DNA from 3 places in the Paenibacillus sp. tmac-D7 genome. Region 1 is predicted to be linked to each of the others. Evidence: riboswitches for the same ligand, from Rfam matches in the RefSeq annotation. Region 1 holds a riboswitch; each other region holds the start of a gene.
What was found. Region 1 has a riboswitch for cobalamin ahead of cobJ (precorrin-3B C(17)-methyltransferase). Riboswitches for the same ligand answer to the same signal wherever they lie in the genome.
Positions count from the first base shown of each region.

Region 1 (10,594 bases):
CTGGACGCTGCGGCTGCGGATCAGCTCCACGAGCGCCGCTTCGGACAGCCTCCCGACCTGCGTCGGAACACCGGCCTCCATGAGGCTCTTCGCCGCACTCTCGGTGACGACGGTCGCCAGCAGCTCGTAGCCGGCTTGCCGGATGCGTATTGCCAGCTCACGCGCGTCGCTCGTTCCGGCCATGACGAGGATCATGCGGGCACCTCCTTCGTAGAAGCCGGAGACGGCGCTGCCTCCTGCGGCTGCTCGCGATGCTGATCCTGTTGTTCATGGCCGGGATGGCGCTTATGCTCATGATCATGATCATCGGCATGCGCGTGGACATGGCTGTGTTCCTGTTGATGCTTAGGTTCGTGGTCATGCTCGTGCTCGTCGCCGTGCGCATGAATGTGTTCGTGCTCATGGTTATGAGCGTGCTCGTCGCCGTGTGCATGACGGTGCCCGTGCTCATGTTCGTGACGGTGCTCGTCGCCGTGTGCATGACGGTGCTCGTGCTCATGATGATGATCGTGCCCATGGTGATGACTGTGGTCATGATCATGATCATGGTGATGATGCTTCATCGCTTCCAGCCGGAATTGACACATGTCGCAATTCATCCGCACCTGCCCCTGCAGCGCTTCCTGTGCGCGCTCCCGCATAATCTCGCGCAGCATCGGGTGGAACCCGAAGTATTCGGCAAGCACGAACTCGCGGTCCGGATACGTCTCCGCGAACGAGGCCGTCAGCTGCTCCAGCCTCTTGATCAGTACGCCCGTGAACAAAAAGTACGGCAGCAGCACGATGCGTTTCGCGCCCAGCCTGACACAGCGGTCCACGCCTTCGTCGGCCCGCGGGGCGGTTACGCCGATGAACGCCGTCTCGACCCATTGCACGTTGAGCCGTTCCCACAGCAACCGGGATATTTTAAACAAATCGCTGTTCGCATCGGCGTCGCTGCTTCCTCTTCCGATCAATAGCAGCGCCGTATCCGGCGATTCGATCAAACCGTCGACACCGGCCTCCGCCAGCCGGGTCTGCAAAATATCCAGCGCCAGCTCGTGCACGCCGATCGGTCGGCTGTAAATAAATTCGACACCGGGAAACTGACGCTTCGCCTCATCCATAGCCGCCGGAATATGGAGCTTCGCATGTCCCGCCGCAAACAGCGTAATCGGCACAACGCCAACCCGGGTCGCCCCCCGGGCGACGCACGCGGCAAAGCCTTCCCGCATGGAAGGGGACTCGAACTCCAAAAAACATGTTTCTACAATCGGCACATCCAGCCCGTTCTCCACCGAACGGACAAAGGCGCGCACCTCTTCGTTTCCTTCCGGATCACGGCTTCCGTGACCGACAAATAACAAGGCGTCCATCTACGATCCGCCTCCCTTCGTTTAATCGCCGCAGACGGCATTTTCAATCTTGAACACCGGCACTTCCCGGTAACGATATCCTTCAAGCTCCTTGATCCGGCTATAATATTTATGAAAACGCTCGTTCGGATGGGCCTCATCCGCATACCGCCTGACGATCCGCTCCACCGTCTCCAGCAAGCGATCCGGCTCTACGCCTTCAGCCACCGGGATGCCCGGATGAGCGTTGCGGCCTACCGTTTTGCCGCCGAGGAACAGATCGAACTTTTCCTTGCGGTACACGATGCCGATATCTTCCCGCACCGCGCCGTAACAAGCCATTCCGCAGCCGTTGAAACCGATGCGCAGCTCCTTTGGCACCTTCAGGCCGCCGATTCGCTGCTGCAGATCCTCCAGGTAAGGAACCGAATCCGCTTTGTCCATATTGCAAAAATCGCATGCCTTGATTTGCGCGACATCGCCGACCGGCGCCAGCAGCAGCCCAGCCGCCTCCAGCCGCGATACCGCCTGCTGCGGCTCCGAAGTCACGAGCCTCACAAGCCATTGATGATGCGGCGTATATTCAATCGAACCGTCTTCGCCCACGATGTCGGCCAGCAGCGTCAGTTGGGCGGCCGTCAATCTCTTCTCCGCGAGCCCGGGGCTGACGGCGAACTCGAGAATCTCCCGCCGCCGGAACGGATCGCTTTCGCGCTGCCAGGACGGCGTCTCGGCCGGCGCTCCGGCGTTCGCCGCACCGCGCTGCGTCTCCACGAGCCGCAGCGCCTCGAGCGCCAACGCTAGCGGCGACGCGGCAGCGTCCCCCGCTGCGCCCTCCGCTTCCTTCGCAGCCGTCGCCTCTGCGGCAGCCGCTTCGCTCTTCGCCGCTCCCGCTGCCGGCTCTCGCTCCGCCGTCGCAACAGCGCCTTCCCGCGCTTCGAGCGACCACGGCTCCGCCTCGGCGCGCAGCCGCTCATGCGGCTTCAACGGCTGCACGTCCGCGCCGAGCGTATACTTGCGCTGGTAGCCGCGCGGCGTAATCATCAGACCGTCGTAGACGACCGTCGCCGAGTTGCCGATAATAACCGTCGTCAGCATGCCGATGTCGTGCTCCAGCATGCGTTCGAGCGTCGTGATGGCAATCTCTTCCCGGTCCCGGTAGGCGCTTTTGACAATACCAACCGGCGTTTGCGGCGACCGGTAACGCAGCAGCACGCTGCGCGTCTCGACGATTTGCCGGGTGCGCCGGCCGCTTCGCGGGTTATATAACGCGATGACGAAGTCGGCCGCCGCCGCCGCTTCGACCCGCCTAATAATGAGGTCCCAGGGCGTCAAATGGTCGCTCAGGCTGATCGTGCAGGCATCGTGCATGATCGGCGCGCCAAGCAGCGAACCCGTCGAGTTGATCGCCGAGATGCCCGGAATCACCTCCACGTTGACACCGGTGTCCCGACGCCAGCCTTGCTCCATCAATACTTCGTAGACGAGGCCGGCCATCCCGTACACCCCCGCGTCCCCGCTCGAGATAACCGCGACTTTCCGGCCGGCCTGCGCCTGCCGAACCGCCTCCTGCGCCCGGCTGACCTCCTCGGTCATCCCGGTACGTACGATATGCTGCCCGCTCAGTAAACCGCGGATCAAATCCACGTATGTGTTGTAGCCGATGATGACCTCGCTCTCCATGATCGCTTCTTTCGCCGCTTGCGTCATATGCTCGAAGCTGCCGGGGCCAAATCCGATAACCGATAGCTTGCCTTTCATCGTTTCGTCCTCCCTTCCAGTCGCTGAACGATAATAGCGGAACCATCAAACAAACCAACCCACGCAAAAAAAGCATCCTTCCTCTCGGAAAGATGCTTGACGATAAAGTGAACCGGCTGCTGCCGGGGTAAATTCCCGCGCGTTTGCCGAATATGACGGCAAGCGCTTGGCTCTAACCCGCAGTACGCCTGAACCCATTCCCGTACACCCCCCTATCCGCGTAGGCTTTCTGGTGACTTTGCCGCTCTCGTCGCGTTCGATCGTGACAAGGCAGCGGAAAACAGGCAGGTCTCCTGACTTGCGTCTCATCGCTTTTTCACGCGCCTTCCCATCGACGAATCGACAGTGGCCTGGATCGGAAAAAGCTCCTCGCTTACAGTGGCGGGACCGTGCCGGACTTACACCGGCTTCCCTATTAAGCCGATACGCGCAATGGCGGCATATCGGCACCTGTTCTCTGAACTCAATATAAAATTAGGTACGTATTCACGCATTTCTTTGATAATCAACTCCCATGATAGCACGATTATTTCAAGACTGTCCAACTCTTTGTCGGAAAGGGAGCTTGATGCGGGAGGTTGAGATGACACGCGTCAGGAGTGCTTGCCGCTTTTGTCGCCGCGCTGGGCGCCCGACCTGATGCCTATGCCCCGTGGTCACGCAAGTCTTCGGCCAGCTGCGGTTATGGCTTTTCATCAGAGCCGGGATCGGATATGCTGAAATAAAGGCAAAACCGCCGCTGAAAGGAGCCTCTTGTCAAATGAATCACGAGTTATTGATCGCCCTGGCGTTGAAGAAACCCGGAACCAGTCTGCGGTACCCGTTCGAGCCCGATCTTCCGGTGCTTTATGTCGGCAGCAAAATGTTCGCCTTATTAGGCCATCAATCCGGCGTCCCGAGCGTCAATCTGAAGGCCGATCCGGACACAATCTGGCTGATGCGCCAGACGTATCCAGACACCGTGCTGCCGGGATATCATATGAACAAAAGGCATTGGAATACCGTCATCTTGAACGGAAAGCTGGCGGATGAGGAGCTTGAGAACATGCTTGAAGAGTCGTATCAGCTTGTCAGACGGAACTTGTCAAAAGCGGAGAAGGAAGCGATCTGGGGCCCCGGGCAGCGAAAGAGCTGAGCCTCTTAACGTTACTCCCCGCGATGTGTATCCCGTGCCGTGAATGCGGCGATCGCGCCGAGCAAGATCAGCATGGAGGCCGCCCACAGAACGCCGCCAATGCCGAGCCACAGCGAGTTTCCTTCCGAAGCCATCGAAGGGTGCGTCGGCCTCGTGCCGATCGCCTTCAGACAGCAGGCCACCGCTGCGCTGAACACCACGAAATGCGCGATCACCCACCCGAAGGCGCTGCGGTATACTTCTTTTCGCCCTTTTATCCAAAGCAAAATGACAAAAACAAACGAAATGCCCATGACGATGCCGAAACCGCCGACGAGCAGCGCCATCGTTTCCTGTTCCATCGGTAACAAGGCTGTTCCCCTCCCCCTGGTACGTTTTTCATAGGGATTCCCCCGTTCCTCGTGGACGGCCCGGGATAGATACACGTTTCTTCCCGCCGCAAGCCCTTCCCTCTACGAACGATTCGGAATGACAACGACGGAATTAAAGTAACGCAGAAAGTCGCACATCATTTTAAACTTCACCATGTAATCCTCGAAGCTTCCCTGCATGCCTTCGGCCAACTGATGAAGCTGCCAGGCGTTGCGGTACAGAAATTCGAGCACTTGCTCCTCGGTTTTAGGCTTATGCAGGTCCGTGCCGTGAAGAATTTCGAATTCCAGCAGTATCCTGCCTCTGTAATAAGGATGCACGTTCACCACGTTGCCGGGGTTCGGATTCGGTTCGATGTAGGCCAGACCTGTTTGTTCGAAAGGCAGCATCAGCAGGTTCGTAACCCGGTCTTCCAGCTGTACGGTATAAGCCAGTCCGTGATGAAGCGAGATCATAAACGGATAATTGTCAAACTCTTTCTTTTTGAGACGTTCATAAAAGAACTCTAAAAATGACGGCATGGTTCCACCCTTTTTCGCAATCTCTCTCAACTTGAATTTTCGTAAGCGCTCTTCTTTCAGCTTCCGCCGATTCGAACATCTTCCGATGAAAATATTACTATAAGTTTACACGATCTACCACTCGCGTAGTGAAAAGCCCGCAAAAAAAAAAGACGCCAGGCAAATTCCCCTGGCGTCTGGCGTCTTATTCAAGCGTCACATTTCGGCCTGCCACGCCCTTCGACGTGCTCCTATCCTTGAAGCGCTCTGCGGTAAACATGACGAATATCGTCTAAAGTTAAGGCTTTGGGACTCCGCTGCAGCAAGCGTGTTTGCTTGGCTCCGTCCTGGGCCAGCAGCTCGATATCCTTCTCTTCAATGCCATAGGCCTGAAGGGAGGACGGGATGCCGACATCTTGAGTCAGGTCGCGAATCGCCTGAAGCGCGGCGAGCGCATTGTCCCGAGTGGATGCCTCTTTGCGTCCTACCCCCATAACGAAGGCAACCTTCTCCATCTTCTCCAGGCAGGAGGGAAGAATAAATTCATACACATAAGGCAGCATGAGAGCGTTCGATTCCCCGTGTGAAATATGGAATAATCCGCCGAGCGGGTAAGCCAGCGCATGAACGCCGGCCGTCCCTGCATTGAAGAAGGCCATTCCCGCCAGCATACTCCCCCAGGACATAGCTCTTCTTGCCTCTTGATCGTGGCCTTGCCATACCGCTTTGCGAAGATTTTTGGCGATCAAATCCATCGCTTCCAACGCCAGCGCATCCGTGAGCGTAGAGGATTGGATCGACGTATAAGCTTCAAGCGCGTGAGTGAAGGCATCTACGCCAGTGGCAGCCGTTACACGGGGTGGAACGCTGTACGTGAATTCTGGGTCTACAATCGCGACATCCGCCAGCAGGTAGTTGTGGGTAATGACGTCCTTGGTTGACTCCAGGTTAAAGACGGCGATATCCGTTACCTCAGACCCTGTCCCTGATGTTGTCGGGATCAGGATTTTCGGAAGCCCCTTATGCTGCAGCTTCTTGGTGCCGGTCAAATTTAAATAATCCGCTATGCTGCCCTCATGTGTCGCAAGCACCGCAGCGGCCTTGGCGATATCCAGCGCGCTGCCCCCTCCGACCGCGATCACCAGCTCCGCTCCGGAGTTTCTGACCGCATCGACCGCTTGATCGCCGATAGCGACCGGCGGTTCGGGCACGATTTGGTCGTAGACCGAATATTCGATGCCATGCTCAGACAGAATGTGTTCTACTTTGCTTATGGCACCTGACGTAACGAGAAACGGGTCTGCGAAAACGATCACGCGACGGACTCCTAACGCTTGGCATTCGTCGCTAATTTTTCGGACACAACCTTCTCCGAAATGAATTTTTACGGGAGAAATAAATGTACTCATCCTGCACACTCCTTTATTGAAGATCATCTCTTTCATCTCGGTGACGCCAAATCCCGGAGCCTTTGCCGAATTAAGCTGTATCAGGTCGTTTCAGGCGTTCGGTTCCTCCTGTCCTTTTTCAGCCAATCCATCAATTCCTGCTCTCGCTCCCGGTTCATCTGCCGGGAGAACGCCGGCGTCCATTCATAAAAGCCTTTTCCGTTTTTTTGTCCGTAGCTGCCGCTGTCGACGAGCGCGCGCATCGCCGGCAACGATGCGGAATGCGTGCTCAAATCGGGGAACAAATAACCGGAAATCGAATCAAATACATCAAGCCCTCCCATATCGGCCGTCATGAACGGACCTGTAACCGGGAGTCTCCTTCCGATGCTGTATTTAACGGCCATATCGATATCCTCTATGGTTGCAACACCCATCTCCGCTATATATTGAGCTTCACGGAACAGCGCGTATTGCAGACGGTTCACGATCGAACCCAGCACATCTTTTTTGAGCTCGACAGGTTTTTTGTCCATGTGATTCAACAGATTCATCGCGCGCTGGGCCGCTTCATCCGATGTCTCCGCACCGCGAACGACTTCCACGAGAGGGATGAGGTGAGCGGGATTCCAAAAGTGCGTCACTAGAATACGATGCTTATAGCGGGCTTTCCATGCGATGTCCGTCGGACTTAACCCCGACGTATTGCTGGCGAGAATGACGTCCTCCCCGCATAAACGATCGAGCTTTTCAAACCAGATCTGCTTCAGCGGCAAATTCTCCGGAATCGCTTCTATCACAAAGGTGGCGCCGGAGAGACAAGCTTCCAAAGCAGTCGTGAAGCGAATGCGCTGTTCGATTTCGATTTGCTCGTCGTCTGTGATTAATTGATTGTCCCGCAGAATGGCAAGCTTCTCCTCAATGCCGGCCTTCCCTTTATTCAAATCGTGCAAATCGGCTGCCCAAACCTGTACAGGCATCCCGGCCCAAGCCGCGGTCAAAGCAATCGAATGCCCCATCGTACCTGCGCCGATCACAGCCAACTGTTCGCGCATAGCCCTCTCCCCCTTCCTTATATCGCCGTCCAGCCGCCATCGACGCGGATCGTTTCTCCCGTGACGGAGCCGGCCAGATCGGAAGCCAGGTAAAGGACGGCTCCCGTTACATCCTGAGGCCTCGCCATCCGTCCGAGCGGGATGCGGCGCAGGACATCCTCCATGAACGATGGATCGGTGAGCATCTTGGCCGTAAGCTCGGTCTCAATAAAGGTAGGCGCTACGGCATTGACGAGCACGCCTTGGGAAGCCCATTCAACCGCAAGAGCGCGGGTCAGCTGCACCACCCCGCCTTTGCTCGAGCAGTACGCCGCCCGGTTGAAATAGCCGACAAACGCCATTTGGGAGGCGATGTTGATTATTCGGCCTCCCCCTTGTTTAAGCATGACCTCCCCTGCGCGCTGGCAAGCAAAAAAAGTGCCTTTCAGGTTCGTATCCAGCACCCGGTCCCAATCTTCTTCGGTCACTTCCAGGGCAGGCTTCGCAATATTAATCCCTGCATTATTGACCCATATATCGATCCGGCCGAACCGTTCCAAGGCCGTATCGCCCAATTGCCGGATGTCGCTCACTTTCTGCATATCGCATGCCATGGCGAGGCTTTGCGGCGCGTGCAGTTGAAGCTCCCGGCAAGTCTGGTTCAAAGCGGTTACGTCTCTCCCCGTAATGATCACACGGGCGCCCAATTTAGTGAACGATAGCGCGATGTCTTTCCCGATCCCCTTGTTCCCGCCCGTCACGATCACAACTTTTCCTTGCAGGCTGTCAAAGTTCATGCTTTCACCCACCGTATCAAAAATAAAACAGGCGCCGCAGACGCCTGTTTGGGGTTACTGCCCTTCGTAAGCATCCCGGTAGATCGCTTCGATTTCTTTCACCGTGAGCCAACGTGGATTATTATTTAACAGGCGGTCAATTTTGCTGGCTTCTTCAGCCAAAGCGGGAATATCGTCTTCCGTTACGCCAACGTCCCGCAATGTGGATGGAATCCCGACATCCCGTGACAATCTGGCCAGGGCATGAACCGCTGTTTCCGCTGCATCGCGCAAAGAAAGTCCTTCCGTGTTCTCTCCCAATGCCTTGGCTACCTGTGCAAACTTTTCCAGATTGGCGAGCACATTATATTTCATCACATAAGGCAGCAGCAATGAATTCGCCACGCCATGCGGAACTTTAAATTTGCCGCCCAACGGGTAAGCTAACGCATGAACCGCTCCTACTCCCGCATTGCCGAGGGAGATGCCGGCCATTAAACTGCCCATCGCCATATCCTCGCGGGCTTGAATGTTCTTGCCGTTATATACGGCAGTACGAATGGAGCGCGATATTAATTGAATCGCATGAAGCGCAATGCCGTCCGTCAACTCCGATGCGCGCTGGGCCGTGTAGGATTCCACAGCGTGGACTAATGCATCCATACCCGTAGCCGCCGTTACCGCAGGCGGTACGGAGACCGTCAAGGCTGCGTCTACGATTGCAACATCCGGGAGAAGATAGGGACTTACAATCCCTTTTTTCACGTTATCCCGAATATCCGTAAAAATGGCGTTGTACGTCACTTCAGAGCCCGTTCCTGCTGTCGTCGGGATTAAAATAAAAGGAATGCCTTTGTTCCGTACCTTCTCGATGCCGACCAATTCCCGTACATCGCCCGGGTTGGTCATCATAATGGCCAAGGCTTTGGTGACATCTAATGCGCTTCCCCCGCCGATTCCGACGAACACGTCATAGCCTTGATCGCGAATGCCGCGCGCAATTTGCTCGAGATTTTCAAACGGAGGCTCGGGAACGACTTCGTCGATAATATCGACTTGAATATTCTCGGCTTCTAACGGATCGGTCACTTGCTTGACCAATCCGGTTTGGTTCAATACTTTATCGGTAATGACCAGTACTTTGCGAGCTCCCAATTTGACAGCCTGGACTCCGACTTGCTGTACAGACCCGGTTCCTGTTAGTAGCACGTTCGGCATTCGGAAAATAGAAGATACACTCATGCTGCTTCCCCCTTAAAGTAAGCGGACTCCGATAAACTTCGTTTCGGTCATGTCCTCAATCGCATATTTGACGCCTTCCTTGCCAAGTCCGCTCAATTTCACTCCGCCGTACGGAATATGATCGGTGCGGACCGTCGATACTTCATTAATCCATACGCCGCCGGTTTCCAGCAGTTCAGCGATGCGGAACGCCCGGTTAATATCCGAGGTAAACACCCCTGCCTGGAGACCGTAGTCCGAATCGTTCGCTGCGGCGATGACTTCCTCTTCCGTTTCAAACGGAATCACCGTAATGAGCGGAGCGAACACTTCTTGGCAAACGACTTTCATATGATGCTTGGTATCGGTAATTATGGTTGGGGAGACGATATTTCCGTTTCTTTCCCCGCCAACAAGAATAGTCGCTCCTTCCGAAGCCGCTTCGCGGATCCATTCCTCCGCTCGAATGGCGGCCTGCTCCGTGATCATCGGTCCGATATCCGTCGATTCCAGGGCGGGATCTCCGATTCTGAGGCTGGCTACTTTAGGAACAAGCCGGTCCAATAGAGGCTGGTACACGTCCTTCTGGACATACACCCGTTGCACCGAAATGCAGGCTTGACCTGCAAACGTAAATCCGCCTTTGAGAATGCTTTCTACGGCAATGTCCAAGTTGGCGTCATTGAAAATAAGATTAGGCGAATTGGAGCCGAGCTCCAGCGTTACTTTACGCGGACCTGCCATCTCTTTGATTTTCCATCCTACCGGGCCGCTTCCCGTAAAGGTTACTTTTTTGACCAGCGGATGCGTGACAAGCGGCTCGACCAAGTCAACCCCGGTGCCATTGACGACGTTCAAGGCCCCTTTGGGGTAACCGGCTTCCTCCAGCAATCTGGCTAGCTTCATCGCAGACAGCGGCGTTTTCTCCGCCGGCTTTAACACGACGGTGCAGCCTGCGGCAAAGGCCGTCGCCAATTTATGAAGCACGAGATTAAGCGGGAAATTGAAGGGCGTAATTGCCGCAACAACGCCAACCGGATACCTTTTGGCAAAGCCGATCCGATTTTCTCCGC
Region 1 is NZ_VIDW01000012.1:51,375-61,968, forward strand. Features, by position in the region: gene cobK (precorrin-6A reductase) at 1-195, opposite strand, end outside; gene FKP33_RS10830 (sirohydrochlorin chelatase) at 192-1,355, opposite strand; gene cobJ (precorrin-3B C(17)-methyltransferase) at 1,377-3,095, opposite strand; cobalamin riboswitch at 3,362-3,564, opposite strand; gene FKP33_RS10840 (MmcQ/YjbR family DNA-binding protein) at 3,856-4,230, shown strand; gene FKP33_RS10845 (hypothetical protein) at 4,242-4,580, opposite strand; gene FKP33_RS10850 (hypothetical protein) at 4,683-5,123, opposite strand; gene FKP33_RS10855 (iron-containing alcohol dehydrogenase) at 5,354-6,511, opposite strand; gene FKP33_RS10860 (3-hydroxyacyl-CoA dehydrogenase family protein) at 6,592-7,545, opposite strand; gene FKP33_RS10865 (SDR family NAD(P)-dependent oxidoreductase) at 7,563-8,321, opposite strand; gene FKP33_RS10870 (iron-containing alcohol dehydrogenase) at 8,376-9,542, opposite strand; gene FKP33_RS10875 (aldehyde dehydrogenase family protein) at 9,555-10,594, opposite strand, start outside.

Region 2 (10,594 bases), on a different contig from region 1:
CGTCATTTCAGTCCTGTTGTTTCTACAAGTCATATTCCGATACTTCCTTAATCTTCCGCTCGATTGGACCGAAGAGCTAGCCAGATATTTGTTCGTCGCGTTAGTCTATCTTTCGGCCAGTTTAGGGGTCAAGTACAACCGGCATTTTCGAGTCGAACTGCTGACGACACTGCTTCCCCAATCGGCGAATCGTATAGTCGATCTGTTGCGGAATGTGATCTGGCTCCTGTTTGCCATCGTTATGATAAAAATCGGCTGCGAAGTTGCCATAGAGAACATGATTGTCGATCAGCATTCGCCTTCCCTTCAGATCAAGATGGGGTATGTTTATTTCCTCGTGCCATTCGGTTATGCACTCCTATCGCTTCGGATTATGCAAAGGATTTATCGAACGGCTGCCCGTAAAGAACAAACCGGAGGAGAATAGTTATGGAGGCTGTCTGGGTACTGGCTATTTCGCTGTTCATTACATTGCTCCTGGGGATTCCAATTGCCTTCGCCCTGGGGATTTCCGTTCTTCTTTCCTTATGGGCGGGAGGCGTGCCGTTAACCTTTTTGGGACAATTGTCTTTTACGTCTCTGGATTCCTTTCCTATCTTGGCCATTCCCTTGTTTATATTATCAGGCGCCTTGATGGAAACGGGAGGAATATCGCGAAAGGCTCATTGATTTTGTACAAAGCTTTACGGGTCACCTTAGAAGCGGGCTGGGCGTTGCTACCGTGCTGGCGTGCTCCATATTTGCCGCGATCTCCGGATCCAGCCCGGCTACTGTAGCCGCGATCGGAGCGATTATGATACCCGCCATGACTAGCGCCGGATATAAGAAAGAGACAGCCGCCTCCATTTCTGCAACCGGCGGAGGGTTAGGCATCATCATCCCCCCCTCCATTCCGATGATCTTATATGCCATTTCTACAGACACATCCGTTAAGGATATGTTCCTGGCGGGCTTCGGACCTGCCCTCGTCATTATTGTGTTTTTAATCGCGCTTGTCGGCTGGATTTCCAAGAAAGAAGGTGTACGTACCCTTAATCAAGGATTTTCGTTCCGGAACGTGCTCCGTACAGGTTGGTCGGCGAAGTGGAGTTTATTGGGGCCCGTCCTCATATTGGGGGGGATTTACACCGGAATTTTTACCCCGACAGAATCTGCCGCCATCGCAGTGGTATACAGCTTTATCGTGGGCATGTGGATCTACCGGGAACTGACGTGGAAGAAGCTTCCGCAAGTCCTGATCCATAGTTCAATTACGGCGGGTACCGTGTTGATTATTATATGTACGGCCACGGCCTTTGCACAGCTCATCACGCTTTATCAAATTTCGAATGTTTTTGGCGAGTGGATCATTGGCTTATCGAATAACCCCACCGTTTTATTGCTCATCATTGCCCTGTTTTTATTGATCGTCGGCACATTTATGGAAACCGTCACCATCATTATTATTCTCGCTCCTATTTTATTGCCGGTTTTGCAGCCTCTTGGCGTCGATCCTGTTCATTTTGGCATGATCATGGTCATAGGCGCGGAGATCGGCATGCTGACGCCTCCGGTTGGCGTCAACTTATTCGTCGCTTCCAGTATATCCGGCTTGCCGATAGCCAAACTGGATAGAGCCATTATTCCATTCGTTCTATGCATGATCGCCGCTTACTTGGTTATTGTGCTATTGCCGCAAATTTCCTTGCTATTCGTTAAGTAAAACGGCCAATCCCCCTGCTGGCCTTGATAGCTCGTCCGGAATATGAAAATGAACCGTGGAATTAACGCTCCCACGGTTCATTTTTATTCGAGCAGGCTTTCTAACGGACCCTTTTACAGCTCACGCATGTTGCCGCTGATCTCACTGCTCGCAGCGGCTTGACGATTGACTAGATAAATACCCAAACCGATCAAAACGGAACCGATAAATAAAGATAATGTAACCTTTTCATTCAGCAGAATCGTGCCTAGCAAAATGGAAATCAAAGGAACCGCAAAGGTATAGGAGGAAACGCTGCTGGCCTGGCCCTCGTGAATGAGGACAAACCATAACACCCACGCGAACGCAACCCCGATGATGGCGGTAAATAGAAGGCTGAACCAGAAAGGAAGCGTCCACGCGATGGCGAACCAGGACTCCGCCCACAGGCCTACCAACAGCAGAACCAGTCCGCCAACAATAAATTGGCCCGCTACAAGCCAAAGGATGGAAACCTTCTCTTGCACCGATTTGACATAAACCGTGCCCACCGCCCACACGAATGCGGCTGTGATACCGAGAACAATTCCGGTTAGAGAGGAAGCTTCGCTTACTTCTTTAAAGACGCTGATCATGACAACACCTATAAAGCCTAGCAGCAAGCCTGTAATTTTCTTCGGCGACAGCGCTTCGCCCAGCCATATCCTTGCAATAATTCCGACCAGAATAGGCTGCATATAAATAAGCACCGCGGCTAGACCGGAAGGCAGATAGTCGATGGAGAACGTCATTAGGCCTGTAAATAAAACGACATTAAACATAGCCGATATCCCGATAATGTGCCAAGTCCGGGAGAACGAGATGGCTCCGCCCCAGAGGGCCGCAACCACAGCCATCAGGAGACCGCCGAGAAACATGCGCAATCCGGAAAATAAGATGGGCGGGCAATACTCCAACCCGATTTTAATGATGGGAATGCCGGATCCCCAAATGACAATCAACAAAACAAACATGACCATCGTATAGCGGCGGAACATGAGCATTATACGACACTTCTTTCGTTTCGATATCCGGTTCCTTACGATATTTATCATACATCCCCAGCACAAGATTGTCACCTGCTGTAAGAATCGAGAATAATTGTATCCCTTCCGGGACAAGGCTGATGCCTCTGCGGGCGGCCTCGCACTTCCTTCATCGGTCATTAAACAATCCGGCAAACTCGATAATATGTTCTTCCATCGCAAATCGCGCTCCCTTCTCGTCTTTGTTTTTGATTTTGGCAATAATGACATCGTGCTCCGAGATACTTTGAGCAAGATGGGTTTTGAATTGGAAGGAATTGACCAAATAAAAATCGTTCAAATCCCACATGCTCTTCGTGAACTGCAGCAGTTCCTCCGAGCCGGCCATTCTCAAAATCGCTTCATGCAATTTCCTATTTTCAGCAAAATAATGTTCATACGAAAACGGCGTTGTCGTTATGATGCTCTTCAATGATTCGTTAATCGCGATCAGCTCTTGAACCTCTGTATCTTCTCTTCTTCGTGCGGCCAGTCCGGCTGCAAGTCCTTCCAGACACATTCCGATTTGAAAATGGTTAACCATCTGCTCTTTGGTACAATTGACGACGCGGCAGCCCGTTTGCGGGATGATTTCTACAAAACGCTCCATCTCCAGTTTCTTCAAGGCATCAATGACCGGTCTTCGTGAAAAATTCATTTCTTTCGAAATATCCATGACCAATAATTCATCGCCAAACAACCACTTCCCCGTTTTCAAGCCGCTCTTCACGTACTCATACGCCTGTATCGTTTTAGGTATCATTTTGTCCAAGACCAGAACCTCCACCAAATACTAAGATCTTATTGCGTGCTTGGTATCATTCTATGTATCCTTGATCCTATTCATTTCCGTGTTCCGAACTTAACTTAATGGAAACAAACCGATAACTCGCAAGTTAGATTACGTAATATATATTATGTAAACTATATTTCAAAAAGAATCGCCCCTACAGTATCGGGTCGATCTGTACCGCAGCTTGCTTGCCGCTCAGCTGAATCCCGGTTTTGGGGCGTCCGTACGGCTTCAATTCCTGCAGCAGCGACTGCAGCAGCTCCTTCGCTTTCGGACCTTCCTTTCCTTGAAGACGAACGACCGCCAGCACGGCATCGCCGGATTTCAGGATGCGTTCCGCCTGCTGCTTCTTCGTGTCGAAGTCATGCTCTTCGATGTGCGCAGTTAGACGGATTTCCTTGATTTTCGGCTCCCGTTCGCGTTTGCGGGCTTGTTGCTCTTCCTGTTTGGCCGCTCCCTTGCCGATTAGCTTGCAGGGCGGCGGGCTGCTCATCAGCGAAGTGCATACTAAATCGACCTTCAGCTTGCGGGCTAAAGCGAGCGCTTCCGAGGTGGGGACGATCCCCAGCTCCTCGCCGTTGATACCGGTCAATTGAACTTCGGACGCTTTTATCTTTTCATTCATGATCATTGTGAACTCACCCGAACTTTCGTTATAATGATCCATATTACCCGCCAGAAGGAGATTTTTCAATGAGCCGCAAAGAAATGGAAGAGCAAATCATCCGCAATTATCAGCGCGACGAACAAATGATGATCCTCGTATTCGCGCAGTGGTGCGTCAATCACAGTCTGGACCCTATCGATATTTACTTGCGCGCGTATCCGCAGCAAGAAGGCAATGAAGCGCTCCGGCAAGCGGTCGAATTAACGGTGCCCAAGGAAGAATCGGAGGAGATTGGGGATGAGACGCTGCTCGGCGTACTCTCGTTGTTTGGCAACGACGAGCTCGCTTATATCGTCACGGAAGAAATCGCACAGCGCAAGAAGAGCAAACGTTAATCTCCTCATCTCATAACGACAAAGGGCCGCCGCCCCTTACGGTTCGACGACCCTCTAGCGCAAGACCAGGCTCAGCGCCACGTCTCCTGCATCGCCTTCCATGCGGCGATGTCCCTCGGAGGCTTGGCGCCGAGTCTTCTGTCAGCGGGCAGCGCCTTCCACAGCTCAACGAGCGCCGGCAGCTCCAATCCGTAAGCGGCCAGCACGTCGGCCTCCATGAACACGTGCTCCGGCGTACCTTCCATGACGCACGCTCCTTCGTACATGACGAGGATCCAATCGGCCCACGCATAGGCCATGTTCAAATCATGGGTGGCCATCGCCACGGTGATCCCTTGTCCATGAATCCGGTTTAACTCCTCCACCAGCCGATGCTCCGAACGACGATCCAGATAGGCTGTCGGCTCGTCCAGCAGCAGCAGCTCAGGCTCAAGCACGAGCACGCCGGCTAAGGCGACGCGTTTTTTTAGACCCAGACTCAATTGATGAAGCGGAGTCTCCGCCCATGGCGTAAGTCCCATCACATCCAGCATGCGTTCGGTGCGCCGGCGTATTTCCTGCTCCTCCAGGCGGGCGTTGCGCAGCCCGTACGATACGTCCTCGTAAGTCGTATGTAAGATCAACTGCTGCTCCGGGTCTTGAAACACAAGACCGACTTGCCGGCGAAGCCGCTGCAGGTCTTCGTTCTTATAAACGTAAGGCGCATCCTTCCAAAGCATCGTTCCGGACTTCGGCCGGTGAATACCGACGGCATGCAGGAAGAACGTAGATTTGCCCGAGCCGTTAGGTCCGCAAATTGCCGTACGTTTTCCTTCAGGTATACGTATATTCAGCTGACGCAGAGAGGGCGTTTGAGTGCCCGGGTACGTGAACGTGACATCTGAAGCTTCCAATATCGGCTTCATCCTCTCACACTCCCCCCACTCGAAGCCAAATACTGAGCAGCGCGAGCGTCGCAGCACCGAGAATGCCTTCGGCTCCGTAACGTCCTGGAATCGGCTTAGGTTCGTAAGGCATAAAGTGAAGCTCTCCGGTAAATCCCCGCGACATAAGACCCTGTGACAACCCCCGATAACGGTGCATCGTCTTGGCAAACAGCTGTACGAGCAAGGCCGCGACGTCCCGCAGCGTGCGCCAGAAGCCTGCGTGTCCGCCCCGTGCCCGCTGCGCGGCGATCATTCCTTGTGCGGCATCCGAAAGGTGGAACAAGAACCGGTAGGTAATCACCATCAGCTCAAGCACGGCTTGAGGCATGCGAAGCCGCTTCATCACCTGCATCAATTCCGGGAACGGAATCGTGAAGACGATGAACAGCAAACACGCTTCACAGGCGGCTATCCGCACGAACACTTCCACCGCCTGAACCAAGGCCGCCGGTGAAATATACAACCACCCGCGAAATACCGGAACAGCCAGCAGCGCATCCGGCCGGACGCTTGCGGCGGACGAAGCCGCCTCGATTACCCACGCCGGCAAGCTGGTCACATAAAAGAAGCACGATGCGCCGAACAACCAGCTGTACGTCTTTAACGGGATACCCGCGTAACCGACCGTCCAGACCAGCATCCAACAGAAGATCACAGCCTGAACCGCAGGCTGCGCCGCATACGCAAGCGTCAGCAGCACGGCCGTAAATCCGCATTTCCACATCGGGGAAACGTGCCGCAGCTTATTGGTATACGACAAGCTATCGATCGTATGGATCATCGGTTTTTAGATTTCGCGGCGTTTCCTTTATAAAGCCCGACCGTATACCCGATCACGGCAGCGCCGACGGCGGCCTGCAAAGCGAACAGCATGCTCTCGGTTTCCGCAGGCGGCTCCAGCAGCGGAGCAAACCAAGGCTCGTAGGCCGGCGACAGCTGGCGGATCATATCCTCGGCCGCCCCGTCGGCTCCCCCGAATTCTCCGTCGACAAGAAGCAGCGGAAGCGTGCTCAGCAGCACGACGCCGGCGATAAGCAGCCCGTTTTTCATCCTTTTGGTCATGAATGATCGACTCCTTTCGTTGTATGCCGCACAACCGACAAAGCTTCGGCATGGTGCAACCGCAGCCAGTTCCAGACAAGCACAGTCAACAGTCCTTCGCTAATCGCAAGCGGTACTTGCGTGATGGCGAAAATACCCGAAAATTTCATGAACGAGGCGGCAACGCCCCCTTCTGCAGCAGGGAACGCCAGAGCCAGCTGCACGGAAGTTACCAAATACGTCGACAAATCGGCTAGAGCGGCTGCCGTGAAGACGGCCCACACTTCTTTACCCGTCGTCTTCACCATGAATTTGTAGGCGAAGAACCCGACGATCGGGCCGGCAACCGCCATCGCAAACGCATTGGCTCCCAGCGTCGTCAATCCCCCGTGTGCGAGCAGCAAAGCCTGGAACAGCAGAACGATCGAACCGAGCACGCTCATCGGCAGCGGCCCGAACATCACGGTGCCGAGACCGGTTCCGGTCGGATGAGAGCTGCTGCCTGTAACCGAAGGAAGCTTCAAGGCGGACAGTACGAACGTGAACGCAGCCGCCAGACCGAGCAGCAGCTTCAATTCCGGCGACGTCTTCGTGATCCGGGCAATGGCGCGGACGCCGAGCACGAAGAACGGGATAAACACCGCCCACCAGAAGATCGCCCATCCTGGCGGCAAGAATCCCTCCATGATGTGCATCGCATTAGCAGATTGCGGCTCGTTCACGACAAAATAAACGATAAATCCGATGATAACCGCGATCATTGACAAGACTTTGGATGATTTCATTTAATCTCCTCCCATGAATTTGTGCAACAAAAAAAGCATTCCCAACCGTAGACGGTTAGAAATGCTTCTTATCCTGATAAACTTTCGGAACGAAAGGGGCCATTCACCCTCCGTACGAAAACCGATCGCAGCAGCTTCCTAACACCTCCCTATCGTCCGTAGGTATATCAGTGTCGTCAGAACAGGCAGGTCTCCTGGCTACCAGCATCGACGCCCGCAAGCTGCCTTCCCGATCTGGTTGCGAATCAGTGGCTTCGTGGCTGCGAACTACGCTGTTACAGTGGCGGGACCGCATCGGATTTGCACCGAACTTCCCTATTAAGCTTCAACCTGAAGTTGAAGCACCTGTTCCCACAATATGCACTTGTGTAAGACTAGCCTTAATGTACACGAACCTGCCTGTGAATTCAACCCCCATATCTAACCGATTTCCTGCAATTGTGATAAAATAACGGGTACAGCGATCGGTTCAAGCAGCTGTCAACCAACAAAACAATACATAATTATAATTATGTTAACTAATTGCTGAATACAGGCAGTTAAGGAGCGTGGCCCGATGAACGTAATCAAAGTCAAAGACCGTTTGGAGCTGGAGAAAAAAATCCCGCTGATGCCCTGGTACGTGGAGAAATTCATTAATTATAAACTGCCCGACTTGTCTCCCTCTTCCCTGCTCGAATATGTGAGGGATTACGAGACATTCTTCGGCTGGCTGCTCGCCGAAGGGTTGAGTACGGCCGGACAAATGAAAGATGTGCCGCTCCTCGATCTCGAGCGGCTGCATATGGAGAGCATCGATCATTACAAGATGTTCCTCGCCATGCGCAAAACGAACGCCAATTCGAAAACGACCATTTCCCGCAAGCTGTCCTCGCTGCGCTCGTTGTTTCATTATTTGAGTCAAATCGCCGAGGACGAGAATTTCTACCCGCTGCTCAAGCGCAATGTCATGGCGAAGGTGGAAATTAAACGGACGCATAAACCGAAAGACTCGGCGGCCAAGCTCGAAGGCAAGCTGCTGCAGGAGGCGGAGATCGCCGAGTTTATCGACTATGTGAAGACGGGCTACGGCCAAGACGTGGCATCGAACAAGCAGGCGACCTATGCTTACGAGATCAATAAAACACGCGATGCCTGTCTCGTGAGCCTCATCCTCAACTCCGGACTGCGCGTGTCGGAGGTCGTTAACCTGAACGTCGAGGACGTCGATTTGAAGAAGAAGCTTATTTATGCGTTCCGCAAAGGCAAGAACGACGAGACGTTCAAAACGCCCGTCTATTTCCGGCAGGACGCGGTAGATGATCTGGCCTGTTATTTGGAGCTTCGCAGCTCTGTCTACAAAGCGCCGAAACGCGAGAAGGCGCTCTTCCTTGCTTTGGCTAACGGCAAACAGGAAGGCGAGCGTATGACCAAACGGGCGATTCAGGAAATGGTGATCAAATATGCCAAAAGATTCGGCAAACCTTACTTATCGGTTCATAAACTGCGCCATTCGTTCGCGACGGACTATTACTTGCGCAACGATCTGTACAAAACGCAGGAGCAGCTCGGTCACGCCTCGCCCGAAACGACACAAATTTACGCCCATCTAACCGATAAAACAATGTCTGAAGCGATCGACAAAGAGAAGAAGGACGGGATATCCGGTGCGTCTTGACGCCCGGAATTCCCGTCCTTCTTCGTCTGCTTAAGGCCCTTTGCTTACCCAGAACGATACATTGTCGCCTTTCTGGAGCGGAGTGCCCGGCGCAGGACTTTGACGAAACACCGTATTTGCCGAATGCGGGTTTTTCTCCATATAAAACTGGTACCGAAGACCGGCGGCCAGCGCCTGTTTCTCCGCTTCTTCTTTGCTTAGACCGACCAGCTGCGGCGCTGTGACGGCTTGACCTTCTCCGGGTTGCGCCTCCGACGATGACTGAGGCTCAGCCGGTGTCGCGGGTACCGGGTTCGCTGCGGACGGCGTCTCCGGCAAAGCGGAGCTCTGGCCCGATTTCGCGGCGGTTTGCTGCGAGTCCGGAGACTTCCGGCCGATCCCGAGCTCCATAAACAATAGAAACACGCCGACCGCGGTCACGGCCGCCACCGTAAACAAGGCCATGCCGATCAGCGATTTTTTCCAAAAACCGCCGCTCTTAGCTTCTTCCACTTCTTCCACTTCTTCCTCTTCTTCGACGATCTCATCCTTTACGGTTGAACGAACGAGCTCATCCTTGGCCGGTACCGCTGCATGCTCCCGTTTGATCGCGAAGCGCACCTCTTCTTCCTTGTCCGGCATCCCGGCTGCCCCATCCGGCGCCGCCTGTCCGGACAGCTGGCCTAACTGCATGATGAACGACGATAAGGTATGCTGGCCCCTCCATGCACGTCCGAGAAGAACGAGCAATGCGTCCTTACGCTCATCCGTCGTGGCAACGAGAGCCGTACGCAAACGCTGCTCCCTCTGTTCCAGCGACGAAGGAATAGATTCCGTCCCCATAAACAGCTGATAGATCAAGCTGGCAAGTCCTCGAGCGCCCTGCTCGTCGCTCTTCACTTTTTCCCAGCAGTTAATAATTTTAAGGTGACCGTCGTTTCCGATCCAGACGTTGTCCGCCATGACGGAGAAGCCGGCGATGCCTTTTTCCAAGGCGTCTAGCATGCCTTTACTCAGCTCGAACGACATGGCAACGACGTCGGCCAAGGTGAATGCTCGGCGTTGTAGCCTGGCCAACAGCGGTTCCCCGTCGAACGATTTCAGAACGGCGTAAATCGATAAATCTTCGAAGCCGACGTCGAGCACATGCAAGAAGCGGGTATCATTTAAATGAGCTACCTCTTGAATCAAACGCATGTACGCTTGTTGTTCGTCGCGGTTCGGCTGCTCGGATACGAAAATAACGATATCCCGCCGCAGCGACAAATCCGTCCCCTCGAATAAAATACCGTTTTTGGCTGGAATAACCGGTTTTTTGAGTACATAACGGGCACGGAGCGTTTTCTCCATCGTGACCCCCTCCAAGCATTTACTTCTAAGCGATACTCGTTACTAACAGCATTAACCCGATTCGCAGGTTTTTAAACAGAACGGAAGACGGGCGCAAGACGGTTCTTATACGATTCGTACATCATCGTAAATTTGGAGGCGTAATCTGGAAAATCGCTTGCGGGATGCGGATAGGACACCGTTCGATAATCATTAATATTATTAATTATTAGTAATATTAAATATAAGATGACCTTCACATCTGCTTTAAGGTGTATTCGTTGGTAACCGCTTCTATACCTGACAAGTTCCATTCCCGTCTCATAGCCGCTTCATG
Region 2 is NZ_VIDW01000010.1:86,158-96,751, forward strand. Features, by position in the region: gene FKP33_RS09620 (TRAP transporter small permease) at 1-427, shown strand, start outside; gene FKP33_RS27655 (TRAP transporter permease) at 430-669, shown strand; gene FKP33_RS09625 (TRAP transporter large permease) at 707-1,702, shown strand; gene FKP33_RS09630 (DMT family transporter) at 1,816-2,724, opposite strand; gene FKP33_RS09635 (GntR family transcriptional regulator) at 2,876-3,508, opposite strand; gene infC (translation initiation factor IF-3) at 3,693-4,169, opposite strand; gene FKP33_RS09645 (hypothetical protein) at 4,232-4,540, shown strand; gene FKP33_RS09650 (energy-coupling factor ABC transporter ATP-binding protein) at 4,612-5,445, opposite strand; gene cbiQ (cobalt ECF transporter T component CbiQ) at 5,450-6,247, opposite strand; gene FKP33_RS09660 (energy-coupling factor ABC transporter substrate-binding protein) at 6,244-6,528, opposite strand; gene FKP33_RS09665 (energy-coupling factor ABC transporter permease) at 6,525-7,292, opposite strand; cobalamin riboswitch at 7,460-7,656, opposite strand; gene xerS (tyrosine recombinase XerS) at 7,849-8,949, shown strand; gene FKP33_RS09675 (PASTA domain-containing protein) at 8,980-10,278, opposite strand.
Region 2: it holds a riboswitch for cobalamin, as region 1 does, so the genes downstream of both, FKP33_RS09665 (energy-coupling factor ABC transporter permease) here and cobJ (precorrin-3B C(17)-methyltransferase) in region 1, are expected to answer to the same signal.

Region 3 (10,594 bases), on a different contig from region 1:
TAGGATTCGAAGCGCACGGCCATGGCCACGCGCATGGCGAAGCGCCTGCTACCGTATTAAATTCGATTATGGAGGTTACACGTGCTGGGGGAAGGCTTGGCATTCCCGGACTCTATGTAACCGGTGACCCGGGCGCTGTCGATGAAGATGCCAAAATCGGGACCTTAAAAATCCGATTCGGCTTGGGCTGGGCCAAATCCCATACGTTTGTAACCGGACAAACGCCGGTCATGCAGTATCACCGGGAATTGATGACGTCCATCCTGAGCGGAAAAGCCCAAATCGCCAAAGCGGTCAACGCTACTTTGATCTCGCTCGACCAAGCGCCTGCCGCTTATTCGGAATTCGATAAAGGCGCTTCCAAAAAGTTTGTAATTGACCCTCATCTTTCCGTAAAACGATAATAGACCTGCATGCAGGTGCGAAAGAGGATGCCAACGGCAACAGCGGCATCCTCTTTTTTGTATGGCGGCACTCGCTCGCTGCTTCAATTTCCTTCCAAGGCTTTTTCCGCAACCCGATGATCGATGCCTTCTCTTAATATTTTGGCCGAAAGCACGCCGATGACCAGGGACCAGACGGGCGCAGCAATCCCAAGAAAAGTCACGTTGGACACAGCGATCGCAAACGCAAACACGGTGGAATAGCGGTAGGTGGATTCCGAAAAAGCGGATTGCAGGCTGTTCATCAACACCCCGATCAACGTAAATCCCGCGATAATGGTAATAAAAGAAAGCGGCAGCACCTCAATAAAAGAAACGGCCCACCACGCGAACAGGCCAAACACAAGCACCAGGCTTCCTGAAACGACACCCGCCCAGTAACGTTTGTGTTTGGGGCCCGATTCGTCCTGGCTGCAGATGGCGCTCATCATCCCTCCAACGGTGGCAGCATGTCCGCCGAATAAACCGACGAAGGAAGTGGCCAAGCCCGAAATGACCAAGATCCTGTTGACGGGCAGCTCGAAGCCATTTTTTCGGAGCGCGGCAAGGGCTACGGCAATATCGTTGCTTAGAATCAGTACGGCGACCGGTATCGTGATCGATATAAAAGCATGCGCGGTAAAGGTAGGCATTACGGTTTGCGGCCATGCGAATACCGCTTCTTTCATCGGCGGCAAGGAGCCGCTGACCGCAAGTCCTATGATGCCGAAAACCAGTACCCCGATGATCGGCGGGATTTTCTTGGATATTTTCGGCATGATCAAAAATCCGAATACGGCTAACCCGCCAATAAGCGGAGCTTGCTTGAGGGCGGGAACCATTTTGACGATATAGTTCAGGACCAATCCCGCCAGCATGGCGTCCAGCATCGGTTTCGGAATGTAACGGAGCCACTTGTCGAACAGGCCGGACAACCCGACCAGCGCAACGACGACTCCCGCCAATATGTAGCTCCCTGCCAGTTCGGATAAGGAGAACCCGGAAACAGCCGTGCTTAAAAAGGCTATCGCTGTAATGGAATGGCAGCCGGCGATTGGAATTTTGTACATCAGCGCCAAAGCAAGATTCAATAGGCCGCCGATGATGTAAACGGCACAAATCCAGGAAATGAGCACAGGCCTGCTGAAGCCTGCGGCGTTCGCCGTATCAATCACAAGAATGAGGCCCCCTGTATAAGCCATTAGAGCGGATATGATACCGCTGGATACGTTCTGCGTGTTCAAATGTGGCACCTCCAGCTTCATCTAATTCTTTTATTATAATCCTACCTGTCAAGCCCCCGCATTTCATGCATGGCAAGAGTTCAATTTTCCGTAATAATAATAGCCCGTTCGAGTCATAGGAATCTCTGGGGGAATAAGTAAAATTAAAAATGTGCCATGGAAAGGAACGAGGCCCGTTCCCGTCTCTTCGCAACAAGTAATTAGGGACGCGGTCCATCTAAGGAATGGCGAAGGAGGAGGGAGCGAACGTGCAGTTTGAGATTCGCAAGTCGGGGAACAGCGGCCTGCCCGGTATACCGGAAGCAAGGACAGACGGAAGCGGGACAATGTTGGACAAGTTTGTAGCGAATACGGTCAATCGGCAGCTTGCTCCAGGGGATTTGCTGCCCCTGAGCCCGTACAGCATACGGCCGTAAACCTGTCTTTATCGTTTCATCCGACGGGTTGTCCGATGTCGTGAACATCGGCTTCCCGAATGAATAGAGCGGCCGCTTTACCGGCGATAATCGGAAAGCGGCCGTTGTGTTGTTGTGTGGCGGATATGCCCGCTGGAGCATGTATCAGACCGGTTTTAAGCTTTGTTCCCGGTACTGTTTGGCGGCAGCGACCATATTCCGGAGGGCTGCGATCGTTTCGTCAACGCCTCTCGTCTTGAGTCCGCAGTCCGGATTGATCCAGAACAATTCGGGGTCCAGCACGGCAAGCGCGCGGTCGATCATTCGCACCATCTCATCCACGGAAGGCACTCTCGGACTGTGAATGTCGTACACGCCAAGACCGATGCCGTGATCGTAGGTGTGCTCCTCGAAGCTGTGCATCAATTCGCCGTGGCTGCGGGACGTCTCGATGGAGATGACGTCCGCATCCAGGGCACGGATCGAATCGATAATATCGTGAAACTCGCAGTAGCACATATGCGTATGGATTTGCGTCGTATCCTTGACCGTCGATGTAGCCAGCCGGAAGGCAAGCACCGACCACTCCAGATACTTCTGCCAATCTTCCCGCTTCAGCGGCAGCCCCTCGCGAAGTGCAGGCTCGTCCATCTGGATCATTTCCACACCGGCGCGTTCGAGCGCTTCCACTTCGCGGCGAAGCGCCAAAGCGATCTGATAGGCCACCGTCTCCCGCGGGATATCGTCCCGGACGAAGGACCAGTTCAGAATGGTAATCGGGCCCGTCAGCATGCCTTTGACCGGTTTAGCGGTCAAGCTCTGCGCATAGACGGTTTCATCGACCGTCATCGGCTTTGTGAATTCCACGTCGCCGTATATGACAGGCGGCTTCACGCAGCGGGAGCCGTAGGACTGTACCCAGCCGTTCGACGTGAACGCAAAACCGTCCAGTTTCTCGCCGAAAAATTCCACCATATCCGTCCGTTCAAATTCACCGTGAACGAGCACATCCAGATCCAATTCCTCCTGCAAAGCGATCCAGGTCCGAATTTGTTCCCGGATAAAGGCTTCATACTGCTCCTGGCTCCATTCGCCGCTTCTCCAATGTTTCCGGGCCTGTCTCACTTCGAGCGTCTGCGGGAAGCTGCCGATCGTAGTCGTGGGCAGGAACGGCAAGTTCCACTTGCTCTGCTGAACGGCACGCCGCTCCGCAAAGGGCCGGCTTCGCTCGGACGGCTGGAGGGCGATCCGGCTCGTTTCGGACTGCACCCGTTCGTTGTTTCGGGAAGGGGAGGCGTTGAGCTCCTGAACCGCTTGACGGCTTTGTTCCAGCTCGGCTGCGATTGCCGCGGGACCTTCGTTCACGGCTCGGGTCAATAGTACGAGCTCCTCGAGCTTCTCGTTTGCGAACGCAAGTGCGTTCCGCAGCGTAGGCTCCAGCTTCGTTTCATGTGCGGCCGTGACCGGAACATGAAGCAGGCTGCAGCTTGGCTGGATCATCATTCTCTCATACGGGACGATCGGGGACAACGTGTGGAGCAGCCGGAGCCGCGCGTCCAGATCGGAACGCCAAATGCCTCGTCCGTCGATCAAGCCGACGCCAAGCCTCTTATCTGCAGGAAATCCATATTGCAGCAAATGCTCGCTGTTTTTGTCCAGCCCGTGAGCGAAGTCGAGGCCAATGCCTTGAACCGGCAGCGTAACGATTTGTTCATACAGATCGACGGCGTCGAAGTACGTTTGCAGCATCAGCTTAAGACGTGGGGCCGCTTCGTTCAGCTTCTTGTAAACGAATGCGAGCCGCTCCATATCGGCTTCCGTTAATGAGGTCGCAAGAATCGGCTCATCGATCTGCACCCATTGCGCGCCTTCCTGCTCAAGCTCGCTCAATATGCGGGCATACAAAGGCACGAACCGCTCCAGCAGCTTATCGAAGTGCTCGGTCTTGTAGCCCTTGGACAGCTTCAGGAACGTGTATGGCCCGATCAGGACGGGCTTGCCTTCAATGCCGAGACGGAGTTTGGCTTCCCGGTAGGCCAGGAGCGGTTTGTTCACGGTCAGCTGCGGCTCGGCGCCGTTCAGCTCCGGCACAATGTAGTGGTAGTTGGTGTTAAACCATTTGGTCATCTCGCAGGCCGGGGCGCCCTCGCTGCCGCGGGCCATCGCGAAATAGGTGCTCAGCGGCACTTCGCCGCCTTCGTAACCGAAGCGGCCGGGCACGAGCCCGAACATCGCTGCCGTATCCAGCATGTGGTCGTAGAAGGTGAAATCGTTGACAGGGATCAAGTCGATGCCGCTCGCCTGCTGGGTGCGAAGATGGTTGAGCCGTATTTCTTCCATGCGGCTGACCAGCTCCGTCTCCTGCAGCTTTCCGGCCCAGAAGGCCTCAAGCGCTTTTTTCCATTCGCGCCCGCCGCCGATTCGCGGATATCCCAGGTTGCTGCTTAATGCTCGGTTCATAGGTATTCCTCCAGTTCATTTGTTTTCATAAGCGGTGCTTTCCCATGCAAAAAAGGCATCTTTACCCAGTAAAAGTCAAGGGTAAAGATGCCTCCCGATTGTTTGTACGGCGGCTGCCATCTTTAACACCTCCCTATCTCCCGTAGGTAAAAGCAGTGCTGTCAAAATAGGCAGGTCTCCTGGCTCCAGAATCATCGTCTTGCGTCGGCCTTCCCAATCCGAAGGATTAGTGGCGCCGGGTGACGTTCGACTCCTCTGTTACAGTGGCGGGACCGCGTCGGCATTTCACCGAACTTCCCTTTTAAGCTCCGCCCGGCATAACGACCGGTCCGGAGCACCTATTTCCACATGATTCAATTATCGAATACCGAGTAATAGTACAATATTTCTTAGGTTTATTCAAACCTTTTTTATGAACAAGCGGAGAAGAGGCAGAGCAGCGGTTGTTGTAACACAAAGTTTAAAAATAATAGCACAATTGTAGTGACAGAAATTGGTTTCATGTGCTACGCTATGCAAGTGCTACTATATACATGAAACGTGCTACTGCACACGTTAACAACTTAATTCGAAGGAGTGTTTGAGTTTAAAAATGTGTTTACGATGGACGCTAATGATGCTGTTAGTGGCAGCGCTTTGCATCAGCGGCTGCACCCGGGCCAAGACCGAGCAGGCGGCCGCCCCGAAGGAGGAGCTTGTTCTTGCGATAGGCGGCGAGCCGAGGGAGGCTTCGATCCGACAACGGGATGGGGGCGCTACGGATCTCCGTTGTTTCAAAGCACGCTGCTCAAGCGCGACAGCAGCTTGAATATCGTCAACGATCTTGCAACGGGCTATGAGGTCAGCGGGGACGGTCTGGACTGGACGGTGAAGCTGCGGAAGGATGTCAAATTTTCCGACGGGCATCCGTTAACGGCCGCCGACGTTCAGTATACGTTCCAAACCGCAGCCGCAGCGGCTCTGCCATCGATTTAAGCAATGTCAAGGATGTGGCGGCGGCGGACGAGCATACGGTCAAGTTTTCATTGAAGGAACCGCAATCGACCTTCGCCCAGATGCTTGTGAGCACAGGTATTGTTCCGAAGCATGCGCACGGCAGCGATTATGCCAAAAAACCGGTCGGCTCCGGCCCTTATAAGCTAGTGCAATGGGATCAAGGGCAGCAGCTGATCGTCGAGCCGAATCCCGAATATTACGGGACGAAGCCCTACTTCAAGAAAATCACATTCCTGTTTCTTGCCGAGGATGCGGCTTTCGCCGCCGCCAAAGCCGGAACGGTCGATATGGCGGCCATCCCTGCGGCGTTCAGCAAACAGCAGGTGAGCGGCATGCAGCTTCAAGCTATACATACGGTGGACAACCGCGGAATCATGTTTCCCTACGTAAAATCGGGCGGCCAAACGAAAGAAGGATATCCGGTCGGCAACGATGTCACCGCGGAATTGTCGATCCGCAAGGCGATCAATCTGGCGCTGGACCGCAAGGCGCTGGTTCAAGGCGTCTTGGAGGGACACGGCACGCCCGCGTATTCGATTAATGACGGGCTGCCCTGGTTTAATGCCGAGGCCGTCATTCAAGACGGCGATATGAATGCGGCGAAGCAGCTGCTTGCGGACGACGGATGGAAGGATACGAACGGCGACGGCATCGTGGAGAAAGGCGCTCTGAAGGCCGAGTTTACCCTCATCTACCCGTCAAGCGACGTCACCCGCCAGTCACTTGCTCTCGCCGCAGCCGATTCGCTCAAGCCGCTTGGCATTCAAGTCAAGGTGGAAGGGAAAAGCTGGGATGACATTGGCAAGCAAATGCATGCGAATGCGGTTCTCTTCGGCTGGGGAAGCCACGATCCGGTGGAAATGTACAATGTGTACAGCAGCAAGTTCAGCGGCGTCGATTATTACAATCCCGGATTTTACCACAATCCGGCCGTTGAGGCTTACATGAATCAGGCTTTGAAGGCGATCCATGAGAAAGACGCCTGGAATCTGTGGAAAAAAGCCCAGTGGGACGGCCAAACCGGCTTGAGCGCGCAGGGGGATGCGCCTTGGGCCTGGCTCGTGAACCTGGACCACTTGTATCTGGTGAAGCTGGGCCTCGATATCGGCAAGCAGAAGATTCATCCGCACGGACACGGATGGCCGGTAACCGACAACATTGAGGAATGGCGATGGAACTCCTGACGCGACGAAAGTCAAGGGCAGGGGGGAACGCCGTTCTGGCGGCAGGCCGGTTTGTACTAAACAAAGGGGTCAAGCTCATCGCGCTGCTGCTCGCTGTCAGCGCCGTCTCCTTTACGCTCGTGCAGTATTCCCCGCATGAATTCACGCCGGTTTGCCATTATAGGCTGTCAGCATGCGCATATTGGAATATTTATCAGCGAAATGCTGGAATTAGGTTACACTTGCGCAGGAATATTTGAGGATGATAATGATGAGCTGGCCCAAGGCTTTGCTGACCAATTCGGCATCCCTCTTGCGGAAGATAAAGAAAGCTTGCTGGGGGACGACATTGCTGTCATTGGCTGTGCTTCGATCAATGCACATAAAATAGATGTCATCGAGCTATGCGAAAGCCGCGGGAAGCATGTGATGCTGGACAAACCGGCAGTCACAAGCAGGGAAGGACTGGAGCGATTGAAGGCTGTGCTTGACAGGGGGCGCATTCAAATCGGCATGCTGCTCACCGAACGGTTTCATCCTGCCATCTATACGTTGAAGCAGCAGCTCGAGCAAGGTGCTTTAGGCGATATCGTCACGATCGGCATGCGAAAGCCTCACCGCTTGGATGCATCGAAACGGCCTGCCTGGTTTTTCTCCAAGCAGCTTTCAGGCGGAATTCTGATTGATCTGCTTGTTCATGATTTCGATCTTCTCCGCTGGTTTACGGGAAAAGAAATTGAAAAGTTCGATGGCTGCGTGGGCAAAACGATTTTGCCTGAGCACCCGACCTTTTATAATACGGCAAGCGTTCAAGTTGTCATGGAGGATTGTATCGTGGCCCAGCTTTATGCCGATTGGCATACCCCGGGCAAGAGCTGGACGTGGGGGGACGGACGGATTTTCGTAACAGGAACGGAAGGATTCGCCGAGCTAAGGCTGCAAGGGGATCCATTTGTTCGAGAAGAGAGCATCATGATTCAACTGACGAATGGAGAGCCTGCTGTCTTGGTCCCTCTCCTATCGCCACCATGCACGATTACGGAAGATTTCATCCGGCGTATACAAGGCTTGGATTCCCTCCTGACCCACAACGATATTCTTAAGACAACGGAAGCGACCATCAAGGCCGATGGGCTTGCAACCATTTTAGATTTGCACGAGAGGAAGATTCAGCGATGAAGAAGGAAAGAACAACGACGAAGTTTGCGATCGTGGGATGCGGTGTTATTGCCGAGATTCATGCCAATGCGATTCAAGAAGTTGAGGAGGCCGAGCTGATTGCGGTTTGTGAAACGGAAGCAGAGAAAGGACAGAAGTTCGCGGATAAACACGGTGGCAAGCTTTATACGCAGCTTGAAGATATGCTGCGCAACGATGATATCGATGTGGTTTGCATATGCACGCCAAGCGGGTATCATGCGGAGCAAACCATACTTGCGGCACGGGCCGGTAAGCATGTACTGGTGGAAAAACCGATGGCGATTCACTTGGAAGACGCACACCGGATGATTCGGGAATGCAAGGAGCAAGGTGTGCTGCTGGCCACTATTTTCCCAAGAAGAATGTCGCCTGCCGCCCAATTTGTAAAGAAATGGATCGCGGACGGTAAGCTTGGGAAATTAAGCTTGTGCGACGCTTATGTGAAAATTTTCCGCAGTCAGCAGTATTATGACAGCGCCGGCTGGAGGGGGACTTGGGAGATCGATGGCGGCGGATCGATGATGAATCAGGGGATTCATACGGTTGATCTGCTGCAATGGCTCGTCGGTCCTGTGAAGTCGATTTACGGTCGCGCCCATACGATGCTTAGAAACATCGAGGTAGAGGATACGGCCGTGTCGCTGCTAAGCTTTCAGAACGGGGCTATGGGAGTGATGGAGATCACGACGACGGTATACCCTGATTTGGGTCAGCGATTGGAAATACACGGCGAGAAAGGTTCCATCATTTATAAAGAAGATGAAATTGAATTGTTACAGGTCGATGGAGAAGATATTCAAATCCCAACGTTCGAGCCTTTCCGTGTTATTCCGGACGGACACCGCATCCAAATTCGTGACATGGCCCTCGCCGTACAAGAAAAACGCGCCCCGATCGTGCCAGGCGAAGAAGGAATTCATGCATTGGACATTATTCTCGGCACCTACGAATCTTCTAAACGACAACGTGAAGTCGTTCTGGACCATTCGGATCGATCCTGACAAAGGGCGGGTGATCATCAATGAGATCCCGTGGGATAAGATTTGATACAAATGAAGCGGTTGAAGTAGAAATCAGCAACGGTTTGATCGTCTCGGTCCGCTCCATTGCTGAAGAGGAAGGGCTTCCTTGGATTTCGCCGGGCTGGATTGACTTGCAGGTCAACGGCTATAACGGATTTGACTTCAACGGTGAAATCACAACGGTTCAGGATGTGGCCGGTGTCACGGAATCGCTGTATGAAAAGGGCGTTACCCGTTACTTGCCGACGGTCATAACGGGAAGCTTCGAGAGAATCAAGCAAGCCATGACGGCCATCTCTGAGGCTTGTGAGCAATATCCGAATGTCAACAAGTCGGTAATTGGCATCCATTTGGAGGGGCCCTATGTCTCCGGCGAAGATGGTCCACGCGGGGCTCACGACAAGACGTTCGTGAGGGATCCCGATTGGCATGAGTTTGCCCAGTGGCAAGAGGCGTCGGGCAATCGGATCCGCCTGGTTACCGTGGCACCGGAAAGAGAAGGGGCTATCCCTTTTATTGAAAAACTGAAGGCAGCCGGTATTGCGGTTAGCATAGGCCACACCTGCGCTAGTCTGGAGCAGCTTGAACAAGCGGTAGCCGCAGGAGCTGCCTTGTCGACGCATCTGGGAAACGGTGCACATCCTGTATTACCGAGGCATCCCCATTACATATGGAATCAATTGGCGGAAGACCGGCTGTGCGCTACTTTTATTGCAGATGGCCATCATCTGAGTAAGGCTGTGTTAAAGGCGATGCTTCGAGCGAAGCGCGATCAATTCATTCTGGTGAGCGATTGTGTGAAATTCGGAGGCATGAAGCCAGGCCGGTATTCAAGCGTAATCGGAGCGGAAGTTGAGCTTCATGCCGACGGCAAGCTCACGCCCGTAGACCAACCGCTGATATTGGCAGGTTCTGCCCAAGCTCTGGATGTGGGCATTGCAGGCGCCATACAGCTTGCCGGAATTACGCTGAATGAGGCGATTCAAGCGGTCACGCTTCGTCCGGAACGTGTCCTCGGCTTTCCAGGCGGAGATTGGCTGCGGCCGGGTAGTGCTGCCAACTTCACGCTCTTTACAGGACCTGATGAACGGGGTTCCCTGGAAATTAGAGAGACCATCGTAGGCGGGGAAACCCAATACTTGAAGCCTTAATGGCATAAGGAGGAGGAGCCGTATGACAATCAGCATCAAGCCTGAGCGAAGTTTGACGGCAGACCATTTAAAGGTCGGGGTGTATGCCGACCGACGCGAGCTGGGTAGGGCAGCGGGAAGCGAGGCGGCGGAAGCCGTCCGTAACCGGCTGAAGGAGAAGGAGCAAGTTCGTATTGTATTTGCAGCCGCGCCTTCCCAGAATGAGTTCTTGGAGCAGTTAGCTCTGGAGGATGGCATCGACTGGAATCGAATAACCGCATTTCATATGGATGAGTACATCGGCTTACCGCAAGGCTCGCCGCAACGGTTTTCGGAATTTCTCAAGAGGAGCATCTTCAACAAAGTACAGCCCGGAGTGGTTCATCTGATCGATGGCAGCGACGGAGTGGAGGCGGAGTGCCGCAGGTATGCGGAATTGCTGCAGGAAGCGCCGATCGACTTCGTATTTCTCGGGATCGGCGAGAACGGGCACCTTGCATTCAATGATCCGCCTGTAGCTGATTTCGCTGATCCTTATGCCGTTAAAGCGATCCCGCTGGAG
Region 3 is NZ_VIDW01000003.1:172,230-182,823, forward strand. Features, by position in the region: gene fdhA (formaldehyde dehydrogenase, glutathione-independent) at 1-404, shown strand, start outside; gene FKP33_RS03575 (benzoate/H(+) symporter BenE family transporter) at 488-1,666, opposite strand; gene FKP33_RS26950 (hypothetical protein) at 1,915-2,082, shown strand; gene metE (5-methyltetrahydropteroyltriglutamate--homocysteine S-methyltransferase) at 2,227-4,521, opposite strand; cobalamin riboswitch at 4,674-4,878, opposite strand; partial or broken gene FKP33_RS03585 (ABC transporter substrate-binding protein) at 5,135-6,701, shown strand; gene FKP33_RS03590 (Gfo/Idh/MocA family protein) at 6,837-7,859, shown strand; gene FKP33_RS03595 (Gfo/Idh/MocA family protein) at 7,856-8,881, shown strand; gene FKP33_RS03600 (N-acetylglucosamine-6-phosphate deacetylase) at 8,902-10,053, shown strand; gene FKP33_RS03605 (glucosamine-6-phosphate deaminase) at 10,076-10,594, shown strand, end outside.
Region 3: it holds a riboswitch for cobalamin, as region 1 does, so the genes downstream of both, metE (5-methyltetrahydropteroyltriglutamate--homocysteine S-methyltransferase) here and cobJ (precorrin-3B C(17)-methyltransferase) in region 1, are expected to answer to the same signal.